3 regions of the Mesorhizobium sp. M1423 genome follow, and region 2 is predicted to be linked to each of the others. Evidence: predicted binding sites of a transcription regulator. Region 2 holds the regulator's gene; each other region holds the start of a gene.
What was found. Region 2 encodes PhoB, which activates phosphate uptake and scavenging genes when phosphate is short. Its sites were predicted from a motif close to TGTCATNNANCTGTCAT; they were not measured.
Positions count from the first base shown of each region.

Region 1: NKG95_RS25690 (RNA degradosome polyphosphate kinase) is a predicted target of PhoB. The motif match lies at 6,776-6,792, and genes of this name have one in related genera.
Region 3: NKG95_RS23870 (ceramide glucosyltransferase) is a predicted target of PhoB. The motif match lies at 1,574-1,590, and genes of this name have one in related genera.

Region 1 covers NZ_JAMYKU010000024.1:50,451-60,280, forward strand. Annotated here, with positions in the region: gene NKG95_RS25655 (multicopper oxidase domain-containing protein) at 249-2,168, shown strand; gene NKG95_RS25660 (HoxN/HupN/NixA family nickel/cobalt transporter) at 2,243-2,956, opposite strand; gene NKG95_RS25665 (cation diffusion facilitator family transporter) at 2,987-4,015, opposite strand; gene NKG95_RS25670 (metal-sensing transcriptional repressor) at 4,012-4,275, opposite strand; gene NKG95_RS25675 (TIGR02117 family protein) at 4,379-5,050, shown strand; gene NKG95_RS25680 (FAD-dependent monooxygenase) at 5,245-6,450, opposite strand; gene NKG95_RS25685 (zinc-finger domain-containing protein) at 6,470-6,715, opposite strand; gene NKG95_RS25690 (RNA degradosome polyphosphate kinase) at 6,865-9,066, shown strand; gene ppx (exopolyphosphatase) at 9,066-9,830, shown strand, end outside.
Region 2 covers NZ_JAMYKU010000001.1:454,614-464,443, forward strand. Annotated here, with positions in the region: gene pstS (phosphate ABC transporter substrate-binding protein PstS) at 1-1,060, shown strand, start outside; gene pstC (phosphate ABC transporter permease subunit PstC) at 1,120-2,106, shown strand; gene pstA (phosphate ABC transporter permease PstA) at 2,110-2,961, shown strand; gene pstB (phosphate ABC transporter ATP-binding protein PstB) at 2,958-3,761, shown strand; gene phoU (phosphate signaling complex protein PhoU) at 3,794-4,501, shown strand; gene phoB (phosphate regulon transcriptional regulator PhoB) at 4,518-5,207, shown strand; gene NKG95_RS02400 (ROK family protein) at 5,217-6,461, opposite strand; gene xylF (D-xylose ABC transporter substrate-binding protein) at 6,748-7,788, shown strand; gene NKG95_RS02410 (sugar ABC transporter permease) at 7,931-9,262, shown strand; gene NKG95_RS02415 (ATP-binding cassette domain-containing protein) at 9,277-9,830, shown strand, end outside.
Region 3 covers NZ_JAMYKU010000021.1:21,718-31,547, forward strand. Annotated here, with positions in the region: gene NKG95_RS23860 (Hsp33 family molecular chaperone) at 1-998, shown strand, start outside; gene apaG (Co2+/Mg2+ efflux facilitator ApaG/CorD) at 1,075-1,467, opposite strand; gene NKG95_RS23870 (ceramide glucosyltransferase) at 1,695-2,849, shown strand; gene NKG95_RS23875 (O-succinylhomoserine sulfhydrylase) at 2,885-4,075, opposite strand; SAM riboswitch at 4,146-4,223, opposite strand; gene NKG95_RS23880 (2'-deoxycytidine 5'-triphosphate deaminase) at 4,367-5,461, shown strand; gene araD1 (AraD1 family protein) at 5,491-6,483, opposite strand; gene mmsB (multiple monosaccharide ABC transporter permease) at 6,667-7,959, opposite strand; gene mmsA (multiple monosaccharide ABC transporter ATP-binding protein) at 7,956-9,488, opposite strand; gene chvE (multiple monosaccharide ABC transporter substrate-binding protein) at 9,588-9,830, opposite strand, start outside.

The DNA.
Region 1 (9,830 bases), on a different contig from region 2:
CCGGTTCGTGACAAGGCCGGCGGACCGGGCTCGCTGCCTTGCTCAGGGCCTTACGCGTATTCGACGAGCGCTGACCGTGCGCGGCGCGAGAAGATGGCAAGCGTGCTTCAGACCGCTCGAGTGGTCACCTTGCAACCTGGTAACTAAGGCCGGCACGGATCATAAGCGCGCCGGCTGCGTTCATTGCCATTGGGACTTGTATAACGAGCCGCGTGGGCGCGTGCGGCGGCAGGTCAAGGTTCATCCCGATGCTCATCCAACCGATCGATTATTTTCTCGTCGTCTGGTTCACGCTGGCGCTGGCTTCGACGCTTTATGTCGGCTTCGATCAATATCGCAACAATCCCGAGCCGGTGGTGATGAAATGGGGATTCATCCTGGTCACCCTCTATATGGGGCCGCTCGGCTTGCTGCTCTACGTGCTAGCCGACAAGGAGCCCCGGCCGGGCGAGCATGAACTCTTTACCCGGCCGCTCTGGAAGCAGGGCGTCGGCTCCACCATCCACTGCGTCGCCGGCGATGCCACCGGCATCATTCTTGCCGCCGCCGTCACGGCGGCGCTCGGCCTGCCGATGTGGATCGACCTGATCGTCGAATATCTCGCCGGCTTTGCCTTCGGCCTGTTCATCTTCCAGTCGCTTTTCATGAAATCGATGATGGGCGGCACCTATTGGGAGAACGTGCGCAAGAGCTTTCTGCCCGAGTTCATCTCCATGAACTTCATGATGGCCGGCATGGCGCCGGTCATGAGTTTTCTGATGATGGGCCGCGACATGCGCGCGATGGAACCGACGGAGCTTTTGTTCTGGGGCGTGATGTCGATCGGCGTCATCGCCGGCTTTGCGCTTGCCTACCCCGCCAATGTCTGGCTGGTCGCCCGCGGCTTGAAACATGGGCTGATGACACAGCGCCAACAGGCGGCCGGCACCGACGGTCGAGAGCGGCCCCACCAAGGGCAACACGCGCAGATGCAAATGCAGCAGGCCGACGCCAGCGGCCATCACGGGCAGCACCACGATATGGCTTCCCACAAAGGCAAAGGCGGCGCCGGTCATCACATGGAGACGGATGCCACGACCCCGCAAGTCGCCGCCCTCAGCATGGTCTCCCTGCTGGCCCTCGCCATCGGCATGATCGCGCCGGCGAACTGGCTGAACCTAACCTTGTCGGCGCGCGATGTCGGCGGGGTGATCATGCCGCAAGGCATGATCATGGATCGCGACACGCCCGCCGACGCAATGCGCGACATGGCCGCCACCGATCCGCGCCTCGTGGCCGCCTCTTATGGTCTGACGATAAGGGGTGACCAGGACCTGCCGTTTCGGATGGAGAACGGCACCAAGGTGTTCGCGCTCAGGCCTTCGGTGGTCCGCTGGCAGATCCTGCCGGACGTTGCGGTAGACGCCTATGCCTATAATGGCCAGATTCCCGGCCCGCGAATTCACATTCGCCAGGGCGATCAGGTCAGGATCAACGTCACCAACGGCCTGCCTGAGGAAACGACAGTGCATTGGCATGGCTTGATCCTGCCGAACCAGATGGATGGGCCGGCGGAAATCACGCAGGCGCCGATCGAGCCCGGCCAATCCTATTCATACGAATTCACCGCAACCCAGCACGGAACCTATTTCTATCACCCCCATGCCAAGCCGGACCGGACCCAGGCGCTCGGCCTCTACGGTGCGCTGATCATCGATCCCGCCAATCCCGCCGATGAGGTCGCGGCCGACCATGATTACGTCATCGAGCTTCACGAATGGCTGGTGCGGGAAGGGCTGACCTACCCGTCGATGCCGATGGACGGCGGCATGCCGAATTTCTTCACCATCAACGGCAAGGCCTATCCCTCGACCGAGACGATTCCGATGAAGGTCGGCGAGACGCTCAAGGTGCGGTTCATCGGCACCAACAACGGCTTCATCCATCCGATGCATATCCATGGCGGACCGTTCGAGGTCGTTGCCCGCGACGGCGAGACGATCCCTGCCTCGGGTCGTTTCCTTGCCGATACGGTCAATGTCGGGCCGGGTCAGCGCTACGACGTGATCTGGAAGGCACAGCGTCCGGGCAAATGGCTGATCCATTGCCACATCCCGCATCACACCACGAACAACAATGTCGAGGAGAAGGGCGGCGGCGGGCTGATGGTCGTGATCGATGTGACATGACCGGCGTCGGCTTGGCTCGTTCCAACTGCTGCACCGGCCCGGACGCCATGCAGTGGCTGAAACCATGTTTTCTCTTAAGCTGATGTGATCTGCCAGACAGCGACGCCGGCAAGGGCGAGACCGGCAGCGCCCTCGATGGCCCGGGAGATGGTTTCGAACAGCCGTGGCTGGCGCGCGAAAAACTGTACAAGCCGTTCCCGAAACACGATCGACAATACCGCGACGCAGGACAGCGTCAGCGCCACGCCGACCATCATGGTGATGGCAAACAGGACGCCCGCTGCCGGAACACCCCTGGAGATCGCGAAAGTCATCGCGAAAAGCGTCAGCGGGCAGGGGATCAGGCCTGCCATCACGCCGACAGCCTCGCCTTCGTGCCTGTGGTGATGGCTGTGGCTCAAAGCGCGCCAGAGCATCCAGACGCCAATGAGGCCGAGCAGCCCACGACTGATATGCTCCAGAAGCGGAGCGCGGCCAACGCTGCCCAATGCTATGGAGACCAGTGGCAGCGAGAGAGCCGCAATCAGAACGGCAATCGTCACATGCGTGAACGATAGCGTGATAGACACGAGCAGGCCGCGCGAGACCTTCGCATCCGAACCGGCAAGATAGGTCGCCAGGACCGCCTTGCTATGACCCGGCGTCAGCGCATGGGCAGCCCCGAACACGACGCCCATCGGCAGGAAGGCCATGAATGCCAGCCAATTGCCTCCGGCCGCAAGCAGCTTGATCTGCTCGCCGAGCGTCAGATAGATCGTGCGCTGAAATTCGACGAGCGTCTGGAACATCGGACGAGACTAGCAGAAAATCGGCGAGCGTCAGTGCATGTGGCCGTGGTCATGCGTGTGCTCGTGAGGGTGCGGATGGTCGTTCTCTCCACGTTCCGTTGAAAACCGGACATTCGCCTCAGCCAGGGCTGGCATATGCTGGGACAGTTCGTCTTTCAGCGCTGCCGCGATCTTGTTCGCCGCCGACAGCGGTAAGGTTTCGTCCGCGGCAATTGCGATGTCGGCGTGCAATCTATGACCGACCCAGCGCGCCTTAGCATCGACAATATGCGCGCCCGCAACATGCTCGGCGGCATGTCGGATTTCATCCATCACACCGGGTTCGATTCCGTCCAGCATGCGGGTCAGCACCGAACGGGCCGATTGCCACACGATACCGAAGATCGCAATCGTGATCAGCAGGCCGACGATCGGGTCGGCCAAGGAAAAGCCGAGCCAGACGCCGATGGCTCCGATGACCACGGCAAGGCTGGTAAGTCCGTCGGTGCGGGCGTGGTAGCCGTCGGCAATGAGTGCCGCGCTGTTGATTTCGCGGCCGACGCGGATACGGAACACGGCAACCGCCTCGTTGCCGAGGAAGCCGACAATGCCCGCCGCCGTCAGCCAGCCGAGGTGTGTCACTACTTGTGGATTGATCAGCCTGTCGATGGCTTGGTAGGCGGCGACAACAGCGCTGAACAGGATGATGAGCACGATGATGATGCCGGCCAGATCCTCGACCCGGCCCAAGCCATAGGTAAAGGTCCGCGACGGCTTGCGCCGCGCCAGCACGAACGCAATCCATAGCGGGATCGCCGTTGTCGCATCGCCGATGTTATGGATCGTGTCGGCCAGCAATGCCACGCTCCCCGACAGCACAACCACGACCATCTGCAACGCCGCGGTGATGGCCAGGATTACGAACGACCATTTGATTGCCCAGATGCCCCGGTCGGTGGTAGCAATTGTCGCATCGATGACGCCGTGGGTGTGACCGTGCGAACCGTGATCGCCGTGATGATGTGCGGCGTGCGAGCCGAACCCGAGCCAGTCCAGAATGCGGGCTACGATGGCATTCATAGATACTTCGCCAGCTGCTTGAGTTCCGCCAGCGAGTTGCCGCCGGTTTCCACGCTGTCCGTGAGGCAATGCTCGATGTGATCGTTGATCAGCTCGCGCTTGGCGCTGCTGACGGCCCTTTCGACGGCATGAAGCTGCTGCGCCAGATCAACGCAAGGGCGATGCGCCTCGATCATGGCCAGCACAGCCGCAAGGTGACCTTGCGCGCGCTTCAGGCGCTTTATGATGGAAGGATGCGAGGCGTGGAGGTGATCTGACATGCTTGAGCATATCCTCCCGGGGAGGATACGCGTCAAGCGCTTTGCCAGCCGTGCAACTCCAGAGACGCTTCACCTTGAGCATGGCTTGCTCTAAGCCTTTCCCATGAAGAAGCTTGCCCGTTTTCTTGGCCTGCTGGTCGTTGCAACAGTGCTTGCCGCAGCGCTGGGCACGCTGCTGCCGCGCCCGCTCTGGCCGGCGGCAGTTGCCGATCCGATCGGCGCAAGCCACCGCATCTTGGTGCTGCAAAATCCGATCCACACCGACATCGCCATCCCGGTCGACGACGATATGCGCCGGCGCTTCCATTTCCTGGTCGATGCCGGCATTCCTGCCGACATGGCGGAGGTCCGCTACATCGTCTTCGGCTGGGGCGGCCGCGCCTTCTATCTGGAGACGCCGACCTGGTCGGAGCTGAAGGCGATGCCGGTGATGAAGGCGCTGACCGTCGATGCCTCGGTGATGCATGTCGACATTTCCGGCGACATCGCCGAGCCGCATCCCGACGTCGCCGGCTTCGACATCGGCGACGAACGCTTTGCGGCGCTGCTCGATTACATTGCGGCAAGCTTCCAGCGGGGGCCGAACGGGGCCATTCCGATCGAGAATGCGGCCTATTCCCGCTTCGATCGTTTCTTCGAAGCCAATGGCCATTTCAACGCGCTGATCGGCTGCAACACCTGGACGGCGGCGGCACTGCGCACGGCCGGGCTGCGCACCGGCTGGTGGAACCCGCTGCCAGCCTCGCTCGGCCTGTCGATGCGGCTTCACAATTGAAGAGGGTTCCGGCTGATCAACGCCGCGATCCTTCGAGCCCTCCTTTCGCCAATCTCTAACGTTGCAGGACCTAGCAAGGCGCCGAAACTGCCAATCTCCCTCCTTGTGGGGGAGATGTCCGGCAGGACAGAGGGGGGCGCTGTCCCGCCGGCCTATCGAGCTTTTTATCGCCGATCCCCAGACTCGCGCGCCCGCTAGCCATAAAGCCAATCAAGATCGGCGGCGAGCTTTTCGGGTGAGCGCATCGCCAGGAACAGGTTGCGGGCCATCGCCACCGGCCCGGCCGCGTGCCAGGCGAGGCGGTTGACCGCGCCGCGGCGGGCGACCTGGGCGACGCGCGGCCGCCGCGCCTGTTCCCAAGCGGCAAGCGCGCCGCTGAGATCGGCAGGCGAGGTGGCAACGAAGCCGGCAAGCGTCGCCGCGTCCTCGATCGCCATCGCCGCGCCCTGTGCGGCAAAGGGCGTCATCGCATGCGCCGCATCGCCGATCAGCGCGACGCCTTCCGGTGTCGTCCACCGCCGCTGCTCGACGGTGTGGATCGGCCATGCCGTCCACGGCGCCGCCTCGCTCGCCAGACGGACCAGCGCCGGCGCGGTACCGCGCATGGCGCTGACGAGGATGGCGGGGTTGGCATGCCCCGACCAGCCCTCGGCGATGCGCTCGCCCCTGGTGAAGGCGGCGAGGTTGAAGGCAGTGCCACGGCTGACCGGATAGGCGACCATATGGAAGCCGGGATAGAGGAATGCGGTAACGCAATCGGGCGCACCGATCGCTGCAAAGGCTTGGCCAGCAGGGCTGTCGGCACCGACGGTGGCGCGCCACGCCAGCTCACCTGAAAACCGGCTACTACCGAATTCGGCCGCTTTGCGGGCCAGTTGTTCTCGCACCGACGACCAGACGCCATCCGCGCCGATCAGCAGACAGCCAGCCTCGACCGTTTCGCCATCAGCCGATGCAGTGACGGCAACAGCTTTCGGTCCGGCTGCGATGTCGGTCACCCGCGCGCCAGCGACCAGTTCGATCCCGGGCTGCTCCGAAACCCGCTGCATCAGCGCTGACTGCAGATCGGCGCGGTGGGCGACGAGATAGGGTGCCCCCCAGCGCGTTTCGGCGGCCGGGCCAAGCGGTACGCGCGCCAGCTCGCCCAGCGTGGCGGCATCCTTGAGCACAACCGCCTCCGGCCGCACCGCCGTCGGCAGCAGCCGATCGAGTACGCCGAGTTGTCGAAGAATGCGTGTCGCGTTGGGCGACAACTGGATGCCGGCGCCGGCAGCCTCGAGGTGCTGCGCCTGTTCGAACAGTTTTATCCGATAGCCGCGCTCGGCGAAGGCCAGTGCCGCGGTCAGCCCGGCAACGCCCGCCCCGGCGATGACGACCTGCCGGGACTGCGTTTCCTGCATCAGGCTTGTCGCAGGAGAATCAGGCGGCCTGGTCGATATAAAGGCAGCCCGGCGGCACCGTTTCCAATGCCTTCAGCTTCGGCGAATAGCGATAGAGCGTCGAGCAGTAGGGGCAGACCTTTTCATTGTCGTCGCCCATGTCGAGAAATACATGCGGATGGTCGAAAGGCGGATTGGCGCCGGTGCACATGAATTCCTTGACGCCGATGTCGATTGCCGGATAGCCCGCATCGTTCTGGAAATGGGGAATGGAACCGCCTGCCATCGTCGTCTCCTGATCTTGTCGATTGCATCTGGATCATAACCCGTCTCTTTGCAAGATCGATGAAATGAAACTGTCGCAAAAGCCTGTCAGAGGATAAGTTAAGCCGGTTAAGGCTGGCGCCGACGGCTGGTGTAGGAAGAGCAGGAATCATGAACGAACTGAAGCCGGTCCAGAGCGAATTCATCACCATCGAGGCGGCGAGCCGCGAAGGCGGCAATCCTGACCGCTTCGTCAACCGCGAGTTTTCCTGGCTGCAATTCAATCGGCGCGTGCTCGAGGAATCGCTGAACGCCAATCATCCGCTGCTCGAGCGCGTTCGCTTCCTGTCGATATCGGCGGCCAATCTCGACGAGTTCTTCATGGTCCGCGTCGCCGGTCTTGCCGGCCAGGTGCGCGAGGGCATCGTGCTGAAGAGCCCGGACGGGCGCACCCCCGAGCAGCAGCTCGAACAGCTGTTGCGCGAGGTCGAGCGCCTGCAGGAGGACCAGCAGAACAGCCTTTCGGCGCTGATGCTGCAGCTCAACAAGGAAGGCATCGAGAGCATCACCCGCGATGCGCTGACCAAGGACGAGAAGACCTGGCTCGAGGACCATTTCCAGGAGCAGGTGTTTCCGGTCCTGACGCCGCTGTCGATCGACCCAGCGCATCCGTTTCCGTTCATTCCCAATCTCGGTTTCTCGATGGCGCTGCAATTGCGCCACCGCAAGAACGGCGAGGAAATGAGCGCGCTTTTGCGCCTGCCGGTAGCGCTGAGGCGCTTCATCCGCTTGCCGGATCGCAAGCATCACGTCCGCTTCGTTCCGCTCGAAGAGGCGGTCAGTCTCTACATCGGCAAGCTGTTCCCCGGCTACGAGGTCAAGGGCTCCGGCACGTTCCGCATCATCCGCGACAGCGATATCGAGGTCGAGGAAGAATCCGAAGATCTGGTGCGACTGTTCGAGACGGCGCTGAAGCGTCGCCGCCGCGGCTCGGTCATCCGGATCGAGTTCGACAGGCTGATGCCGTCCGAATTGCGCGACTTCGTCGCCGGCGAGCTTGGCGTCTCGGCCAGCCGCATCAGCGTGCTTACCGGGCCGCTGGCGCTTAGCCAGATCTCGGAGATCGTCGCCGTCGCTCGCGACGATCTGAAGTTCACGCCCTACAATCCGCGCTTCCCGGAGCGCATCCGCGAGCATGGTGGCGATTGCTTTGCCGCCATCCGCGAGAAGGACATCATCGTCCACCACCCCTACGAATCCTTCGACGTGGTGGTGCAGTTCCTGCGCCAGGCGATGGCCGATCAGGAAGTGGTGGCGATCAAGCAGACGCTCTACCGCACCTCCAACGACAGCCCGATCGTGCGGGCTTTGGTCGACGCCGCCGAGGCCGGCAAGTCGGTGACGGCGCTGGTCGAGCTCAAGGCGCGCTTCGACGAGGAGGCCAACATCCGCTGGGCGCGCGACCTCGAGCGCGCCGGAGTCCAGGTCGTCTTCGGCTTTCTCGAGCTGAAGACCCACGCGAAAATGTCGCTGGTGGTGCGGCGCGAGGATGGCAGGCTACGCAATTACGTGCATCTCGGCACCGGCAATTACCACCCGGTCACCGCGCGCATCTACACCGACCTGTCCTTCTTCACCACCGATCCGACGATCGCGCGCGATGTCGCGCAATTGTTCAATTTCATCACCGGCTATGCCGAGCCGGCCGAGCAGATGCGGCTGGCCATATCGCCGTTCACGCTGCGCAACCGCATCCTCAAGCATATTTCGGACGAGATCGGCCACGCGCTGGATGGCAGGCCGGCTCGCATCTGGATGAAGATGAATGCGCTGGTCGATCCGATCATCATCGATGCGCTCTACGATGCCAGCCGCGCCGGCGTCGAGATCGATCTCGTCGTGCGCGGCATCTGCTGCCTGAGACCGCAGGTGCCGGGCCTGTCGGAGAACATAAGGGTGAAGTCGATCGTCGGCCGCTTCCTCGAGCACAGCCGCATCTATTGCTTCGGCAACGGCCACGGCCTGCCCTCGGACGGGGCGATCGTCTACATCTCCTCGGCCGATTTGATGCCGCGCAATCTCGACCGCCGGGTCGAGACCATGGTGCCGATCACCAATCCAACTGTGCATGAACAGGTGCTCGGCCAGATCATGCTCGGCAACATCATGGACAACCAGCAAAGTTTCGACGTATTGGCTGACGGAACCTCCCGGCGCGTTGTGCTGGAGGAGGGCGAGGAACCGTTCAACGCGCAGGAATATTTCATGACCAATCCGAGCCTGTCCGGACGGGGCGATGCGTTGAAGTCGCATGCGCCCAAGCGCATCGCGCAGTTCAAGCGCCGCAAGAAACAGAACGCAGCGACGGGCTGATGATTTCAGCGTCCCAGGGCCGGCTTCAGGACCGCCGACCGCTGTCCATCATCGATATCGGGTCGAACTCGATCCGTCTTGTCATCTATGAAGGGCTGGCGCGCTCGCCGACCTTGCTGTTCAACGAAAAGATGCTCGCCGGCCTCGGCCGCGGCATCGTTTCGACCGGAAAGCTCGATCCCGAGGCGGTGACGCGCTCGATGGAAGAGTTCCGCCGTTTCCGCGCGCTCTCCGACCAGGCCGGCGCCGAGCGCATGTATGTGTTGGCGACCGCCGCCGCCCGTGAGGCGGTCAACGGCCCCGACTTCATCCACCGCGCCGAGGATGTACTCAAGACCGAGATCCAGGTGCTGAGCGGCCGCGAGGAAGCCCATTATTCGGCGCTCGGCGTCATCTCCGGTTTCCACCCGGCCAACGGCATCGCCGGCGATCTTGGCGGCGGCAGCCTCGAACTGATCGATATCGACGGCGAGGCGATCGGTGACGGCATCACCCTGCCGTTGGGCGGCTTGCGCCTGCAGGACATGGCGAAGAACTCGCTGACCCAGGCGGCAAAGATCACGCGCGAGCAACTGGCGCGGGCGAAATTGCTGAAGGGCGGACAGGGCAGGGCCTTCTACACGGTCGGCGGCACCTGGCGAAACCTCGCCCGTCTGCACATGGAAATGACCAACTACCCGCTCGGCGTCATGCACCATTACGAGATCGGCATCGAAAGCGCCGCGAGCTTCCTCCGGCAGGTCGCCAAAGCCGAGATCGATAAG
Region 2 (9,830 bases):
GAGACATTTCATCCGCTCGGCGGCCGTTGCGATTGCAATGGCTGCGGCGACGACTACCCTCACCCTGTCCGCCGCGCTCGCCGCGGACATCTCTGGCGCCGGCGCCACCTTCCCCTACCCGATCTATGCGAAGTGGGCCGACACCTACAAGAAAGACACCGGCATTGGGCTTAACTATCAGTCGATCGGTTCCGGCGGCGGCATCAAGCAGATCAAAGCCAAGACCGTTACCTTCGGCGCTTCTGATGCGCCGCTGAAAGGCGAAGAGCTTGAATCGTCCGGATTGGCTCAGTTCCCGATGGTGATGGGCGGCATCGTTCCCGTCGTCAACCTCGAAGGCATCAAGCCGGGCGAGTTGGTTCTCGACGGCCCGACGGTGGCCGACATCTTCCTCGGCAAGATCACGAGCTGGGATGACGAGGCGATCAAGAAGCTCAATCCCGACGTCAAGCTGCCTTCGCAGGCGATCGCGGTCGTTCACCGTTCTGATGGGTCGGGCACGACGTTCAACTTCACATACTACCTCGGCGACGTCAGCGCGGACTGGAAAGAAAAGGTCGGCGTCGACAAGGCCGTGGAATGGCCCGTGGGCATCGGCGCCAAGGGCAATGAGGGCGTTGCCAACAACGTCTCCCAGACCGGCGGCGCGATCGGCTATGTCGAATACGCCTATGCCAAGCAGAACAAGCTCACCCACACCGACATGATCAACAAGGACGGCAAGAAGGTCGAACCCACCGCGGCGGCATTCTCGGCGGCAGCGGCCAATGCCGACTGGAGCTCGCAGCCGGGCTATGGCGTCATCCTCGCCAACGAGCCGGGCGCCGAGTCCTGGCCGATGACGGCGGCAACGTGGATCCTCCTGTACAAGAAGCCGGACGATGCCGCGACCACCGGCGAAGCGCTCAAATTCTTCGCCTGGGCATACGACAAGGGCGACGAGATGGCCGGCGAGCTGGACTACGTTCCGATGCCCGACAAGGTGGTCGAGAGCGTCAAGGCCATGTGGGCCAAGGAAGTCGTCGGCAGCGACGGCAAGCCGCTCTACTCGGCTATGTAATCTCCTCCAGGGAGGGCGTCGACGGCGCCCTCCCTGTTGCCTTCAATCGCGAGGACCCAATGACCATCGCTTCCGATGCCATGCTATCGTCTGCAGCCCGGGCCAGGGAAGCTACGGTGCGGCGCTTCGCGCTCACAGACGCCATATTCCGCGGACTCACCCGCGCTTCCGCAATTCTTGTGCTGGTCATCCTCGGTGGTGTCGCAATCTCGCTGTTTGCCGGCTCATGGCAGGCCCTGTCGTCCTTCGGGTTCTCTTTCCTGACGACTGAAAGCTGGAATCCGGTAACGGAAAAATTTGGCGCGCTGGCGCCGATCTACGGCACGCTGGTCACGGCGGCCATCGCCATCCTGATCGCGGTTCCGATCGGCATCGGCATTGCCGTGTTTCTCACCGAACTCTGCCCGCGCCCGCTCAGGCGCCCGATCGGCATAGCGGTCGAGCTGTTGGCCGGCATTCCCTCGATCATCTACGGCATCTGGGGCCTGTTCGTGTTCGCGCCGTTCCTGCAGACGACGATACAGCCCTTCATCATCAACATCTTCCACGGCGTGCCGGGACTATCCAGCCTTTTCGCCGGCCCTCCTTACGGCATCGGCCTTCTGACCTCGGCGCTGATCCTCGCCATCATGGTGCTGCCCTTCATCACCTCGATCACCAAGGACGTCTTCGATACGGTGCCGGCGGTGCTGAAGGAATCGGCCTATGGCATCGGCTGCACGACCTGGGAAGTGACCCGGCGCGTGGTCATTCCCTATACCCGCATCGGTATCATGGGCGGCGTCATGCTTGGCCTCGGCCGCGCGCTCGGCGAAACCATGGCGGTGACCTTCGTCATTGGCAACGCCCACCGCATCAGCGCCTCTCTGTTCGCGCCGGGCACGACGATCTCGGCGACCATCGCCAATGAATTCACCGAGGCCGACGGCGATCTCTACACCTCCTCTCTGGTTTCGCTCGGGCTGATCCTGTTCGTCATCACTTTCCTGATCCTTGCCGCCGCCCGCTATATGCTGATGCGGATCGACGCCCGTACGGGAGCCTGACCGATGTCGACATCCTCATCGCTCCACAGCCGCCGCAAAGCCAGAAATTCGGTGATGATGGCGCTTTGCGTCGTCGCCGCCGGCATCGGGCTTGCCTGGCTGGCGCTCATTCTCGGTGCACTGGTCTATAAGGGCACAGCCGGGCTTTCGTTCGCGGTCTTCACCGAGATGACGCCACCGCCAGGCGAGGCCGGCGGCCTGCTCAATGCAATCGCGGGCAGCCTGCTGATGACGATCATCGCCGTTGTCGTCGGCACGCCGATCGGCGTGCTGGCGGGAACCTACATGGCCGAATATGGGCGTTTCTCGCGCATCACCACCGTCGTGCGCTTCATCAACGACATCCTGTTGTCAGCGCCGTCGATCATCATCGGCTTGTTCGTCTATGAACTGATGGTGCGGCCAATGGGACATTTCTCGGCCATAGCCGGCGCCGTTGCGCTTGCCATCCTGGTCATTCCGGTGGTCGTGCGCACCACTGAAGACATGCTCAACCTGGTGCCGAACGCGTTGCGTGAAGCCGGCGCCGCGATCGGCGCGCCGCGCTGGGTGGTGATCCGCTCGGTCGCCTACCGCGCCGCATTGTCCGGCATCGTCACCGGCATATTGCTGGCGATAGCACGCATTTCCGGCGAGACGGCGCCGCTGCTCTTCACCGCGCTCAACAACCAGTTCTGGAGCAGCAATATCAACGCGCCGATGGCCAGCCTGCCGGTGACCATCTTCCAGTTCGCTCTCAGCCCTTATGAGGAATGGCAGCAACTGGCGTGGACCGGCGCACTCATAATCACCCTGACGGTTCTGGGCTTGAGCATCCTCGCCCGCAGCCTTACCGGACGCAGAGAGGACAGATGACACAGATGTTGTCCCCGGACATGACGATGACCGAAACGGTCGCCGAGAAGACGAAGATCGAGGTCAAGAACCTCAACTTCTACTACGGCCAGAGCAAGGCGTTGAAGGACATCACCTTGTCGCTGCCCGAGCGCAGCGTCACTGCCTTCATCGGCCCTTCGGGCTGCGGGAAATCGACGCTGCTGCGTGTGTTCAACCGCATCTACGAACTCTACCCGAAGCAGACAGCCGAGGGCCAGGTGCTGCTCGACGGCAAGAACATTCTCGACCGCTCGCAGGATCTCAATCTCCTGAGGACCAAGATCGGCATGGTGTTCCAGAAGCCGACGCCGTTCCCGATGTCGATCTACGAGAACATCGCCTTCGGCGTCAGGCTTTATGAGAATCTCGGCAAGTCCGAAATGGACGGCCGCGTCGAACAAGCGTTGAAGCGGGCCGCGCTGTGGGGCGAGGTCAAGGACAAGCTCAACGCCAGCGGCTTGAGCCTGTCAGGCGGCCAGCAGCAGCGGCTTTGTATTGCCCGCACCGTGGCGGTGAAGCCGGAAGTCATTCTGCTCGATGAGCCGGCTTCGGCACTCGACCCGCTGTCGACCGCCAAGATCGAGGAACTGATCGACGAATTGCAAGCCGACTACACGATCGTCATCGTCACCCACAACATGCAGCAGGCGGCGCGCGTATCGCGCCAGACCGCCTTCATGTATCTGGGTGAACTGGTAGAGTTCGACCGGACCGAGAAGATCTTCACGTCGCCCCGCGAGAAGCGCACGCAGGATTACATCACCGGCCGCTTCGGCTGAGCCGTTCCGATCACGCATATGAGGACAGGACCATGGGCGAACACACAGTCGCTTCTTTCGACGAGGATCTCGAGCAGATCAGCAAGCTGATCCGCGACATGGCCGACCTCGCCGGTTCGATGGTCGGCGGGGCGACCAAGGCCCTGTTGAATTCCGACAACGTGCTGGCGCAACGCGTCGTCTCCGACGACGCCATCATGGATGCGCGTCAACGCGAACTGGACGACCGCGCCATTACCCTGATCGCCAAGCGCCAGCCGATGGCCCACGATCTGCGCCATGTCGTCGGGGCGATCCGCATGGCCGGCGACCTCGAACGCATCGGCGACCTTGCCAAGAATATCGCCAAGCGTGTGAGCGCGGTCGGCCTCAGCGTCACGCCGCGCGACCTATCGCATTCCATCGATGCGATGGCGCAGCTGGTGCTCATCCAGGTGCAGGGCGTCATCGAGGAGTATGCTGCAGGCGATGCAGCCGCGTTGGCCAAGCTGCGCGCCGCCGACGAGCGTATCGACGTCAAATACACGTCGGTGTTCCGCGAGCTGTTGACCTACATGATGGAAGACCCGCGCAACATCACCGCTTGCACGCATCTGCTGTTCTGCGCCAAGAATCTGGAGCGGATCGGCGACCATGTCACCAACATCGCCGAAAATGCGTATTATGTGCTGACCGGCGAGCAATTGCCGGTCAATCGTCCGAAGCAAGACGAAACGACAATGTCCGCACCGGCGACATGATGGGGGTGCCCAGCCGATGATCGCACCACGCATAATGGTGGTGGAGGACGAGGAGCCGTTGGGTGTGCTGCTCCGCTACAATCTCGAATCCGAAGGCTACCAGGTCGAGGTGGTGACACGCGGCGACGAAGCCGAGATCCGTTTGCAGGAGAATGTGCCCGATCTTCTGGTGCTCGACTGGATGATACCAGCGGTTTCCGGCATCGAGCTCTGCCGCCGGTTGCGGGTGCGCCCCGAAACCGAACGGCTGCCGATCATCATGCTGACCGCGCGCGGCGAGGAGAGCGACCGGGTACGCGGTCTTTCGACCGGCGCCGACGACTATCTGGTCAAACCGTTTTCGACACCGGAATTCATGGCCAGGGTCAAGGCGCTGCTGCGCCGCGCCAAGCCGGAAGTGCTGTCCAGCGTGCTGAAGGTCGGCGACATCGTGCTCGATCGCGAATCGCACAGGGTGTATCGCAAGAAGACCGAGATCCGGCTCGGGCCGACCGAATTCCGGTTGCTCGAATTCATGATGCGGCATCCGGGCCGCGTCTTCTCGCGCAGCCAGTTACTCGATAATGTCTGGGGCGAGACGATCTATATCGACGAACGCACCGTCGACGTGCATGTCGGGCGGCTGCGCAAAGCCGTCAACAACGGCCGCATGCCTGATGTCATCCGCACCATCCGCGGTGCCGGCTACGCGATCAGGGAAGATTGACCCGCCCAGTCAGGCTACGTTCTTTCTGACGCCGGGCCTCATTTGCGCGCCCGGCGCGAAAATCTGCTGGTCGACGAAGCTTAACGCCCGCATTGCACAGCCTTCGCGGATCAGCGGCAATTCGTTCGGCTCGGTATCGAAGGAGATCGAGCCCGAATGCTGGCCGCCGGCGGTCTGGGCGATGGCCTTGCGCAAGGCCGGCTCGATCAGATCGAAGGCGGCGGCACTGGCGCCGACCATCGCAACCGGTGCCGGATCGATCAGCGCGAACAGCGAGCCGAGACCGAAACCCAGCGCTTCGCCGGCCTTGCGGTAGGCTTCGCGTTCCGGCCCGTCCTTCTCGCGCGCCCGAACCGCCAGCGCGCGCATGTCGGCGTCGCTGACGTCGGCGACCGGTTGGCTGTCTTCGCTCATCTGCGTGGCGTTGCGCCAGATGGCGTAATTGCCGGCATAGGCCTCGATGCAGCCGCGCCGCCCGCAACGGCAGAGTGCGCCGCCCGGACGATGGATCATGTGGCCAAACTCGCCGCCCGAGGAGTGTGTGCCGGTGAACAGCTCGCCCTTGAGCACCAGCCCCATGCCGATTCCGTGCGAAAGCAGGATGGCGATGAAGTCGTCGCGATAGCGATCCGGATCGCGCCAGCGCAAAGCCACCGCCATCATATTGCAGTCGTTCTCCACCGTGGCCGGGATGCCGAATTCATCTTCCAGCATGTCGGCAAAGTCGATGTCCGTCTGCGGCGTGATCGGCGACCACAGCATGGCGCGTGCAGGGGAGTCGGTAATTCCCTGAATCGCCAAGGCGATGCGGGCGACGCGGCGGACGTCAAGGTCTGGATCCTCCAGCCGGCGCCGGACGATGGCCATGCATTCGCGGATCAGTTCGTCGCGCGGCATGGTCAGCGTGTCCAGCCGGCGCTGTTCCTCGGCGACCACCTGCCCCGCATAGTCGATGATGGCGGCCGACAGGAAATTCAGCGACAACACCACGGTCAGCACCGCCGCCGCTTCCGGATTGAGGGCAAGGCCGACCTGCGGACGACCGCGTTTCAACGAAACGGGTTCGCTTGCCTTGCTCTCGGCGAGGATGCCTTCCCGTATCAGGTCGGAGGAGATCGCCGATATGGTCGAATGGCTGAGGCCGGTGGTTGCGGCGATCTCCGTACGCGATGGCTGGCCGGCCCGGCGCACGGCCGAGATCACCATCGCCCGGTTGCGCCGGCGCAAATCGTCATGGCGGATTCCGACCGACATCGTTTTGCTTTCCTCCCGGTTTGCCGCGGCCGCTCATGAACCGGAAGCCGTCGGTAATGCCGACAAATAGTGTCAGATGAGGCAAATAGTGTCAGATGCAGGTGGCGCTGTCATCGTTTATTCCGAAGCTCGAAAAAACTCGCAGCAACATCAAAATCCATCAGAATCGATGTTGACAGCAGCGGGAGATCGGGCCAGTATTTTTTCGAGGCTCGAAAAAATTAGCGCCTCTAAGCTGGCCTTTGGGGCCAATTGGTCACGCCGTACGCGGCGCAGGGAGGATATGATGAAGAAATTCACGACCGCCATTCTGGCGGGTGTCGCCATGACGCTGGCGCTTGCGTCGGTGGCGCAGGCTAAGGACAAGGTCATCGGCGTTTCCTGGTCGAACTTCCAGGAAGAGCGCTGGAAGACCGACGAAGCCGCAATGAAGGCGGCCATCGAGGCCGCAGGCGACAAGTATATTTCCGCCGACGCACAGTCCAACCCCGGCAAGCAGCTCACCGACGTCGAGAGCCTGATCTCGCAGGGCGCCAACGCACTGATCATCCTGGCGCAGGACGCCTCGGCGATAGGGCCGGCCGTGCAGAAGGCGCTGGACGAAGGTATTCCGGTTGTCGGCTACGACCGGCTGATCGAGAACAAGGACGTCTTTTACCTGACCTTCGACAACAAGGAAGTCGGCCGCATGCAGGCCCGCGACGTGTTCAAGGTGAAGCCGGAAGGCAACTATGTCTTCATCAAGGGCTCGGGCGCCGATCCGAATGCCGATTTCCTTTTTGCCGGTTCGATGGAAGTGCTGAAGGACGCCATCGACAGCGGCAAGATCAAGAATGTCGGCGAGGCCTATACCGACGGCTGGCTGCCGGCCAACGCCCAGAAGAACATGGAACAGTTCCTGACCGCGAACGACAACAAGGTCGATGCGGTGGTCGCCGCTAACGACGGCACTGCCGGCGGCGTCGTCGCCGCACTGACGGCGCAAGGGTTGGCTGGATCGGTTCCGGTCTCGGGCCAGGACGGCGACCACGCCGCGCTGAATCGCATCGCGCTCGGCACACAGACGGTCTCGGTGTGGAAGGACGCGCGCGAGCTCGGCAAGAACGCCGCCGAGATCGCCTCGCAATTGGCCGACGGCAAGCAGATGACCGACATTGCCGGCGTGAAGGATTTCACCACGCCCGGCGGCAACACCGTAAAGTCCCTGTTCCTGACCCCGGTCGCCATCACCAAGGACAACCTCAACGTCGTCATCGACGCCGGCTGGATCAAGAAAGAAGAGGTCTGCGCGGGCGTGGCGGCGGGCGCTGTTCCGGTCTGCAACTGATCCGAGTTTCCGAGAAGTCCGAACGCCGCGGCCGCTTGCCGCGGCGTTTTTTCAAGAAAGAATTGTTTTTCCGCTTCCGGCGGATAACTTCTAGGCTGCTTCCGGCATCCGCGGCAGACGGCAACCCGGCGGGAGAAACATCATGACCGACACGACTTCCAACACGCCGGTCGACAGCTCGACGGCAGACCGGGCGCGGGAATCGGAGCTCGGCGTCGTTGCCCGATTTCTCAAGGCAACCGAACTCGACACGCGCATGCTCGGCATGGTCGGCGCGCTGCTGGTCATCTGGGTCGGGATCCACATACTGTCGGGCGGGCTCTTCCTGACGCCGCGCAATCTCTGGAACCTTTCGGTGCAGACCTCGTCGGTGGCGATCATGGCGACCGGCATGGTGCTGGTCATCGTGATGCGCAACATCGATCTTTCCGTCGGCTCCGTGGAAGGCGTGATCGGCATGGTGATGGGCGTGGCGCAGGCCGAATTCCTCGTCCGCATCATGGGATTTCAGCTTGGCAGCCCCTGGCTGTGGGTCATCGCACTGGCCGCCGGCCTGGTGCTCGGCCTGGCTATCGGAGCGTTTCAGGGTTTCATCATCGCCTATCTCCAGGTTCCTGCCTTTATCGTGACGCTCGGCGGATTGCTGGTCTGGCGCGGCATGGCATGGCTGATCACCAGCGGGCGCACCGTTGCGCCGCTGGACAGGACCTTCCAGCTGATGGGCGGCGGACCACGGGGCTCGATCGGCGCCACCTGGAGCTGGATCGTCGGTGTCCTCGCCTGCGCGGCCGTTGCCTTCATGCTCTTCAACGGCCGCTCGCAGCGCAAGCGCTTCAACTTTCCGCTGCGCCCTGTCTGGGCGGAAAGCTTGCTCGGCGTGATAGCCTGCGCCGCCATCCTCGGCGCCGTGTGGATCGCCAATTCCTATCCTTGGCCGGTCGGCATCGTACGCCAATATGCCCAGCAGAACGGCATCACCGTTCCCGAGGGCGGGTTGTTCATCGCCCACGGCATCGCCATACCTGTGCTGATGGCCGTGGCCGCGGGCATCGTCATGACCTTCATCACCAGACGCACCCGTTTCGGCCGCTATGTCTTTGCCATAGGCGGCAATCCGGAAGCGGCCGAACTCGCCGGCATCAACACACGCTGGGTCACCATGAAGGTGTTCATGATCATGGGCGTGCTGGCCGCGATCAGTGCGGCGATCGCATCGGCGCGCCTCAACGCGTCGACTAATGCGCTGGGGACCCTGGACGAGCTGCTGGTCATCGCGGCGGCCGTGATCGGCGGCACGTCGCTCGCCGGCGGCTCCGGCACGGTGCTCGGCGCCATGCTCGGCGCGCTTTTGATGCAATCGCTGCAATCCGGCATGGTGCTGCTCGGCATCGATTCGCCGCTGCAGAGCATCGTTGTCGGCGCCGTGCTGGTGGTCGCGGTGTGGCTCGATACCGTCTATCGCAAACGGGTCTAGTGAGGAGAACGAGCATGGCAGACAGGACCGCTCCCACGGGCACGCCGCTGATCGAGATGCGCAACATTTCGATCGCCTTCGGCGGCATTCGCGCCGTCGACGACGCCTCGGTCGATCTTTTCCCGGGCGAGGTGATGGCTTTGCTCGGCCATAACGGTGCCGGAAAATCGACGTTGATAAAAATCCTGTCCGGCGCCTACAAGCGTGATGCGGGCCAGATTTTCGTCAACGGCGAGGAGGCTTCGATCTCCAATCCGCGCGACGCCAAGAAGTACGGCATCGAGACGATCTACCAGACACTGGCGCTGGCCGACAATGTCGATGCGGCCGCCAACCTGTTTCTCGGCCGCGAGCTGATGACCGGCTGGGGAACGCTCGACGATGTCGCCATGGAGGCCGAAGCGCGCAAGGTGATGGGCAGGCTCAATCCGCGTTTCCAGCGCTTCAAGGAACCGGTGGTAAAGCTTTCGGGCGGCCAGCGGCAGTCGGTTGCGATCGCCCGCGCCATCCTGTTCAACGCCCGCATCCTGATCATGGACGAGCCGACAGCGGCACTCGGGCCGCAGGA
Region 3 (9,830 bases), on a different contig from region 2:
GTCAATTGGCTGAACATCAACCCAAGCTCGGCGAGTTCGGCTACGCCGGCGACGACCATGTCGTGCCGTTTGAGGTCGGCCCGCTCGACGTGCGCGGCCGTACCGTCCAGCTCGGGCCGATGCTCGACGCTATTCTCAGCCGCCACGAGTATCCCGAGCCGGTGGCACGACTACTGGCCGAAGCCTGTGTGCTGACCGTCCTGCTCGGAACTTCGTTGAAGTTCGAGGGCAAGTTCATTCTGCAGACCCGCACCGACGGGCCGGTCGATATGCTGGTCGCGGATTTCTCCACGCCGCACGCGCTGCGCGCCTATGCCCGCTTCGATGCCGACCGGCTGGAGGCTTTGACGGCTGCCGGCGAGACGTCGCCGCAGACGCTGCTCGGCAGCGGCGTCCTGGCGCTGACAATCGACCAGGGCGCCCACACGCAACGCTACCAGGGCATCGTCCAGCTCGACGGCGTCACGCTGGAAGAAGCCGCACGCACCTATTTCCGCCAATCGGAGCAGATTCCGACCGACCTACGGCTTTCGGTGGCCAAGCTTCTGACGCCCGGCGTCGGCGGTGCCCGCGAGCAATGGCGCGCCGGTGGCCTGCTGGCACAATTCCTGCCGCAGTCGCCGGAACGCATGCGCGTACCCGACCTTCCCGGAGGCGACGGCGATCCGCGTGAGGAAATCCACGACCCGACCGACAATTCCTGGCAGGAACTGCTGGCGCTGCTTGGTACCATTGAACCGACCGAGCTGATCGATCCGACTATCGGCGCCGAGCGGCTGCTTTACCGGCTGTTCCACGAGCATGGTGTCCGCGTCTTCGGCGGCGTGCCGGTCGCCGACCAGTGCTCATGCTCGAGGGAGAAGATCCGCGGCATCCTCGAGGGTTTTTCCGCCGAGGAGATCAGAGACAGCACCGAGGATGGTAGCATTCACGTCGCCTGCGAATTCTGCTCGAAGCAATATGACTTCGACCCGGCGGAATTTGCAGCGGCTCAATAACGAGCGTCAGTGCGGCTGCCTTCGCAGAACTTGGGTTCCTCGCCCCGCAAGGCGGGAAGAGGAATCAAAGTGAACGTCAATTGACGGTGCGCCGCGTGCCTGGCAAATCGAGTGAGAAGGCGGGGATGGCGACGTCGAAGGTCTCGCCCCGCTTGTTGCGCATTGTGTAGTGCCCGACCATGATGCCGGACGGGGTCGAGAGCGGGCATCCAGACGTATACTGATAGCTGTCGCCGGGGTTGAGTCCCGGTTGCTCGCCGACGACCCCGGGGCCGCGCACTTCCTCGACCTTGCCGGTGCCGTCGGTAATGTGCCAGTAGCGCGACAGAAGCTGCACGAACTCGTCCGACTGATTGTCGATGGTCACCTGGTAGCCCCAGACATAGCGGTTTTGCGGCGGGTCGGAGTGATCCTCCAGATAGAACGGCCTGACCTGCACTTCGATGTTGCGGGTGACGGCGCTGTACATAAACTGCTCCAAAGCAATGTAGATGGAACTTTCGACGCTCAGCGCAGTTTGATCAACGATGCGCGTCATCTCCTTGCCCGACTCAAGCGCAGGTGCCGAAAAACAATGTCATTTAAGTGACACATGACAATGATGGTGTGCAGGCTTGTGCCGGGCGACTCGGTGTTCTGTCGAATTGTTGAAAACGGCCGTCAGGCGGCCGGCATTTCTGGAGTGACCAGATCTCGATGGAACCGACATTCGCAGCCGCCCTCTTTTCCATAGCTCTCCTTCTTTCAAATCTCGCCAGCATCCTGTTAGCTTCGCTGAAGCTGAAGCGAGCAGCCAGGATCGCATCGCCCGCCGCCACCGTGCTACCGGTATCGATCGTCGTCCCGGCGCGCGGCGTCGAGCCGTTTACCGAGGAGACGCTGGAGCGCGCCTTCTCACTCGACTGGCCGCGCTACGAACTCATCTTCTGCGTCGCCCATGCCGACGACCCCGTGGTCAAGTCGATCACCGCTGCAATGGCGCGTTTTCCGGCTATACGCGCCCGGCTGCTCGTCGGCGACGACCGCATCAGCGGCAATCCGAAACTCAACAATTGCGTGAAGGGTTGGGAAGCGGCGCTTTATCGCTGGGTCATCCTTGCCGATTCCAACGTGCTTATGCCGAGCGATTATGTCCAGCAGCTGATGGCGGCATGGCGGCCCGACACCGGCCTCGTCTGCTCGACGCCGATCGGCTCGCGGCCTGAAGGGTTTTGGGGGGAGGTCGAATGCGCCTTTCTCAACACGCTGCAGGCACGCTGGCAGTACGCTGGAGAGGCGCTCGGCCTTGGCTTCGCCCAGGGCAAGAGCATGTTGTGGAACAAGCCGATGCTTGACGCCAATGGCGGCATCCGCGCACTGGCCGCCGAGATTGCCGAGGACGCCGCCGCGACCAAGCTGGTCAACCGGCTCGGACTGCGCGTCAATCTTGTCGCTTCGCCCTTCGAACAGCCGCTCGGCCGGCGCACGCTTGGCGAGATCTGGTCTCGGCAGGCGCGTTGGGCGCGGCTGCGCCGCGTCACCTTCGCGCTGTTCTTCGCCCCCGAGATCCTGATCGGAGCGGCGCCGCCGCTGGTGCTTGCGCTGATCGCGGCGGCTGACGCCGGCGTCAGCCTGCCGGCAACCGCCATCGCCGTGCTGGTCGCGGCCTACCTGCCGGAATGTGCCCTGGCCTGGGTCAAAGGATGGCACCTGTCGCTGCGCACCATCCTGGCGATGATGGTTCGCGACTGCATGCTGCCGGCGATATGGGCGCGCGGCTGGCTGAGCGGCGCCGTCGACTGGCGCGGCAACGTTATGACCATCCAGACCAAGGCCGTCGCGGAGCTGGAAGAGACCCCGTCCGGCGCCTGACCGGCGCGTCCCCGCTCACCTCTGTTCGGTCAGCCCTATCCGGCGGCTCTCAGCGCTTGCTCGATGTCTTCGAGCAGATCGTCGGTATCTTCCAGGCCGACGGAAAGCCTGAGCGTGCCCGGCCCGATACCGAGCTCGGCGCGGGCCTCATCGGTCAAGTTCTTGTGCGTGGTCGTCGCCGGATGAGTGATCAGGCTCTTGGCGTCGCCGAGATTGTTGGAAATCAGCACGATGTCGAGCGCGTTCTGGAAAGCAAAGGCCGCCTGCTTGCCGCCCTTCACATCCAGGCAGATCAGCGTTGAGCCGCCTGACATCTGTTTCTTGACCACGGCCGCTTGCGGGTGGTCGGCACGGCCGGGATAGATGACGCGGGCGATTTGCGGGCGCTCGGCGAGGAAATCCGCGATGCGGCCGGCACTTTCCGTCTGCTGGCGTACGCGCAGCGGCAGCGTCTCCAGGCCTTTCAGCAGGGTCCAGGCATTGAAGGGCGAGAGGCTGGGGCCGGTGTGGCGGAAATAGTCATGCAGGTTCTCGTCGATCCATTTTTTGTCCGACAAGATAACGCCTCCAAGGCAGCGCCCTTGGCCGTCAATATGCTTGGTGGCCGAATAGACGACGATATGGGCGCCGAGCTGCAAGGGTTTCTGCTGCAAGGGCGTGGCGAAGACATTGTCGACGATCAGCCTGGCGCCGATCGAGTTGGCAAGTGCCGCGACGGCGGCGATGTCGACCACCTCCAGCGTTGGGTTGGTCGGGCTTTCCAGGAAGAACAGTTTGGTGTTCGGCTTGACCGCCTGTTCCCAATTGGCGATGTCAGTGCCATCGACCAGCGTTGCCTCGATGCCGTATTTCGGCGCCAGCGTCTCGACCACCCAGCGGCAGGAGCCGAACAATGCGCGCGCCGCCACGATATGGTCGCCCGCCTTGGCGCTGCACAGCAATGCTGCCGTCACCGCCGCCATGCCGGACGCCGTGGCGCGCGCGTCCTCGGCGCCTTCCAGCGCGCACATACGCTTTTCGAACATGTCGACCGTCGGATTGGCATAGCGCGAATAGATGAAGCCCGGCTCCTCACCCTTGAAGCGCGCTTCCGCTGCTTGCGCCGTCTCGTAGACATAGCCTTGGGTGAGATACATCGCCTCAGAGGTCTCGCCGAAGCCGGAACGCAGCGTCCCGGCATGCACGAGTGCGGTCTGAGGCTTCCAGTCGCGCTTCTTGGTCATCATTCTATCCAAACACCAAAAATGGTCCAAACAACAAAAAACCGGTCGCGAAAGTCGCAACCGGTCCATATGGCCTTGCGGCCCGACGGTCCTTTAGCGACTTATTTAACGTGGCTGCAAGCCGACCGGCCAAATCACCACGGGATAACGAGCTTTAGACCCGCACCACGCTTGCGTCAATTGCCGGCATGATTAAGACGGTTGTACCAAGCAGGTGCCAAAGGCGTCCACGGTTTGTGGCAAGGACCTGCGACGAAACAAGACCTCGCCCGGTGTTCGAACGGAGCCAGACCCTTGCGGCAGACAGGCATTCTTCCCGATCGGGATATTTCCGCGCTGTTCCAGACGGGCGCGCTGAAATCGCCGCGCGCGCTCGATGCCGACCAGATCCAGCCGGCCAGCCTTGACCTCAGGCTCGGTGACAAGGCCTGGCGCGTGCGTGCTTCCTTCTTGCCCGGCCCGGACCACAGAGTTGTCGACAAGCTCGACCGGCTGAAGCTGCACGAGATCAACCTCGCCGAAGGTGCCGTGCTCGAAACCGGCTGCGTCTACATCGTGCCACTGCTGGAAAGCCTGGCGCTGCCCGCGCATATTTCGGCTTCGGCCAACCCGAAGAGCTCGACGGGGCGGCTCGACATCTTCACTCGGGTAATGACCGACCGCGGCCACGAGTTCGACAAGATGGCCGCCGGCTATGAAGGCCCGCTCTATCTGGAGGTCAGCCCGCGCACCTTCCCGATCGTCGTGCGCACCGGCTCGCGGCTGTCGCAGATCAGGTTCCGCACCGGCAATGCGCTCTTGTCGGAAAGCGAACTGCACGACCTGCATCGCGCCGAGATGCTGGTCGCCACCGAGCCACCCAACATCTCAGGCGGCGGCATCGCGCTGTCGATCGACCTCGACGGCGACAAGGACGGGCTGGTCGGCTACCGCGGCAAGCACCACACCGGCCTGGTCGACGTCGACAAGCGCGCCGCGCAGGATGTCGTCGATTTCTGGGAGCCGCTCTACAAGAGCGGTGCCGGCGAGCTGGTGCTCGATCCGGACGAATTCTATATTCTGGTGTCGCGCGAGGCGGTGCATGTGCCGCCGCTCTACGCCGCCGAAATGACGCCTTTCGACCCGCTGGTCGGCGAGTTCCGCGTCCATTATGCCGGTTTCTTCGACCCGGGTTTTGGCCATTCGGCGTCGGGCGGCACCGGCAGCCGGGCGGTGCTCGAGGTGCGTAGCCACGAAGTGCCGTTCATCCTCGACCACGGCCAGATCGTTGGACGGCTGGTCTACGAGCACATGCTGAAACGGCCGCAGGCACTCTACGGCACCGATCTCGGCTCCAACTATCAGGCGCAGGGCCTAAAACTGTCCAAGCATTTCCGCGCCGCGCGCTGAGCTTCCCCTTACTTGCGGCCTATGCCGGCTCAAAGCGCCTTCACCGCGACCTTCACCGGCTGCTCGATTTCGAGCGGGTTGCGCAGCGGCAGGCCGAAATCCTGCGCCTCGATTTCGAACACGTCGCCAGCCTCCGTCCTGATGCCGTCAGCGAAGGACAGCGTCGCCGTGCCGAACATGTGCACATGCACGTCGCCCGGCTGGCGGAAGGCCGAGTATTTGAAGTGGTGATGCTCGAGATTGCCAATGGTGTGCGACATGTTCGCCTCGCCCGACAGGAACGGCTTTTCCCAAAGCAGCTTGCCGTGGCGCAGGATGCGTGAAGCGCCGCGGATATCGGATGGCAAATCGCCGATCAGGATCTCCGGCCCGAACGAGGCGTTGCGCAGTTTCGAATGGGCGAGGAAGAGATAATTCACGCGCTCGGTGACGTGGTCGGAAAACTCGTTCGACAGCGTGAAGCCGACGCGGAACGGGGCGCCGTCGTCGCCGATCACATAGATTCCGGCGATTTCCGGCTCCTCGCCGGCATCCTGGGCGAAGGCGGGCGACATGAGCGCCGCGCCGGGCGCCACTGCCATGGTACCGTTACCCTTGTAGAACCATTCGGGCTGCACGCCGATCTGGCCCTTCGCCGGCTTGCCGCCCTCCAGCCCCATGCGGAACATCTTCATGGAATCGGTCAGCTGTTCCTCGCCGCCATCGCTGAGCTTCTTGTGCATGGAATCGCGGGTCGCGGCGGAGCCGAGATGCGTCAGCCCGGTGCCGGTGAGATGGAGATGCGCCGGATCGGGATGGTTGATCGGCGACAGCAGCCGTCCCTTCTTGTAGGCTGCGTCGAGATCGACGGTTTCGCCGAAGCCCTTGCGCTCGATCAGGGCGACAAGCCCGGTGCCGGTGCGCGCGGCTTCCATCGCCAGCGAATAGACGCTGCGAGCGCCGTTGATGACGCGGGTCTTGCCGCCGTTGCGGGCAACGACGCGGATCGTCTCGGCGTCGTCGAGGATCTGTGAGATCAGCATGGTAACCCTCTCTGAATTGCGGCCTGCCTTCTTGGCAAACCCTGCCCGGCGCGGCTCGGACCCTGTCCACGCCGCGGTTGAAATTCTTCGTCCGGATTGCGCTCGCGGGTCAGGTCCCTCGGGGGACTTCTTCGCGCCGCCCGGCAGCGCCGCGATGTGACCCGTATGCCTCCTGGTTGCCTCTCAAGCCTTGTTCTTGTTGTAGACGTCGAAGACGACGGCGCCGAGCAGCACCAGGCCTTTGACCACCTGCTGCCAATCGACATTGACGCCCATGATCGACATGCCGTTGTTCATGACGCCCATGATGAAACCGCCGACCACCGCGCCGATGACCTGGCCGACGCCGCCCATCGCCGAAGCGCCACCAATGAACACCGCGGCGATGACGTCGAGTTCGCTGCCGAGGCCCGCCGCCGGCACCGCCTGCCCCAGGCGCGCCGCGATAATCAGGCCGCCGAGTGCCGACAGCACGCCCATGTTGATGAACACCATCAACGTCAGCCGTTCGGTCTTGATGCCCGATAGCTGCGCTGCCTTGGCATTGCCGCCCATCGCATAGATGCGGCGGCCGATCGTCATGCGTTTGGTAACGAAGACGAACAACGCGATCAGCACGCCCATCACCATGAGAACGATGGGCAGGCCCCTATAGGTGGCGAATTGGTAGACCAGAAACAGCGCCAGCCCGCTGATCACCAGGGTCTTGACGACGAACAGCGAGAAAGGCTCGGCTTCGTAGCCATGCCGCTCGCGGGTGCGCCGCGCCCTGAGCCCGAAATAGGCATAGGCGAGCACGGCGGCGAGGCCGATCACGATAGTCGTCAGGTGCAGCGTCAGGCCGCTGCCGACAATGGTTTTGCCGGCGGCGTTCACGGTCGGTGGTATCAGCGTCAATGGGCCGATCAGGTCCGGAATGAAGCCGGAACTCAGCGCCTTGAAGCCGACTGGAAGCGGCCCCACGGAAGACCCGCCACCCAGCAGCGCCTGGCAGATGCCGCGGAAGATCAGCATGCCCGCCAGCGTGACGATGAAGCTCGGTATTCGGTGATAGGCAATCCAGTAGCCTTGTGCCGCGCCGATTGCGCCGCCCACGATCAGGCAGATGATCGACACTACCAGCGGATTGCTCAAAGGGCCGAGCGGCCAGATGACCATCATCATCGCCGCCAGCGCGCCGATGAAGCCGGCGACGGAGCCGACGCTGAGATCGATATGGCCAGAGACGATCACCAAAAGCATGCCCAGTGCCATCACGATGATGAAGCTGTTCTGCTGCACCAGGTTGCTCAGGTTCACCGGCTTGAACAGCGTTCCGGACGTCGTGAACTGGAAGAACACCATGATGGCTATCAGCGCCAGGATCAGGCCGTATTCGCGCAGATTGGTGACCAGCGCCGAGACGGCAATGCGAGGTGTCTGTTGTAGGTCCTGGGCGACGCCGCTCTGCGGCCCGGGAGCGCTTTCAGTGCTCATGATGCTTTTCCTTCTCCGCGGACGATGGCGCGCATGATCTTTTCCTGACTTGCGTCGGCCGCGGCCATTTCTCCCACGATGCGCCCTTCATTCATGACGTAGATGCGATCGGTGATGCCGAGCAGTTCGGGCATTTCCGACGAGATGACGATGATCGCCTTACCCTCGGAGGCGAGACGCGCGATGATCGTATAGATTTCATACTTGGCGCCGACATCGATGCCGCGCGTCGGCTCGTCGAGGATCAGTACTTCCGGATTGGCGAACAGCCATTTCGACAGCACCACCTTCTGCTGGTTGCCGCCAGAAAGATTGCCGGTCATCTGGTAGACGCTCGAGGCCCGGATATTGGTCCTGCCGCGATAATCATTGGCGACCGAAAGCTCGCGCAAATCGTCGATCACGCCATGGCGCGACACGCCGGGCAGGTTGGCCAGCGTGATGTTGTGCTTGATATGGTCGATCAAGTTGAGACCGTAGGTCTTGCGGTCCTCCGTAACATAGGCGATGCCGTGTTCCACCGCCTTGCTCACCGAGGAAACATCGATCGGCTTGCCGTTAAGGAACACCTCGCCGGTGATGCGGCGGCCATAGGACCGGCCGAACAGGCTCATGGCAAACTCGGTCCGGCCGGCGCCCATGAGCCCGGCAATGCCGACCACCTCGCCCTTCCGAACGTTGAGGTTGATGCCCTTGATGACCTGCCGCTCGGCATGGATGGGGTGGTAGACCGACCAGTTCTTCACTTCAAGCACGGTCTCGCCGATCTTCGGCTCGCGCGGCGGATAGCGGTCGTCGAGCGAGCGGCCGACCATCGAGGTGATGATGCGGTCCTCCGAGATGTCCTTCTTGGCCAGCGTCTCGATGGTCCGCCCGTCGCGGATGATGGTGACTTTGTCGGCGACCCGGTTCACCTCGTTGAGCTTGTGCGAGATCAGGATCGAAGTGATGCCCTGCCGCTTGAATTCGAGCAGCAGATCGAGCAGCGCCTGGCTGTCCTTTTCGGACAGGCTCGCCGTCGGCTCGTCGAGAATGAGCAACTTCACTTCCTTGCTGAGCGCCTTGGCGATCTCGACCAGCTGCTGCTTGCCGACGCCGATATTGGTGATCAGCGTGTTGGGGTCTTCCTTGAGGCCGACCTTCTTGAGCAGGGCGCTGGTGCGCGTCTCGCTGGCGTTCCAGTCGATGACGCCGTATCTGGCCTGCTCGTTGCCGAGAAAGATGTTTTCGGCGATCGACAGCATCGGCACCAGCGCAAGCTCCTGGTGGATGATGACGATGCCCTTGCGCTCGCTGTCATGGATGCCTTTGAAATGGCACTCATCGCCGCGATAAATGATCTGGCCGTCATAGGTGCCGGACGGATACACGCCCGACAGCACCTTCATCAGCGTCGACTTGCCGGCGCCGTTCTCGCCGACCACGGCATGGATCTCGCCTTCCTCGACCATCAGCTTGACGTTCGACAGCGCCTTGACGCCGGGAAACGTCTTGGTGATGTCGCGCATCTCCAAAATCGTCGATGCCATTGAGAATACCACTCCTGCGAGGTCCGCAAACAATACCGGGCTGGCTCGCCAACGAAAAGGGGCCCTGCCTGCGCAGGACCCCAGGCTTTGTAACCGCGATTACTTCAGTTCTTCGGCCTTGATGTAGCCGGAGTCGACCACCAGTGCCTGGTAGTTCGACTTGTCGACCTCATGCGGCGTCAGCAGGATCGAGGGAACGACCTTGACGTCGTTGTTGTAGGTCTTGGTGTCGAGGCCTTCCGGCTTGCCGCCCGAGAGCACCTTGTCGACGAGCTCGACCGTCGACTTGGCGAGTTCGCGGGTGTCCTTGAACACGGTCGAGTACTGTTCGCCGGCGATGAT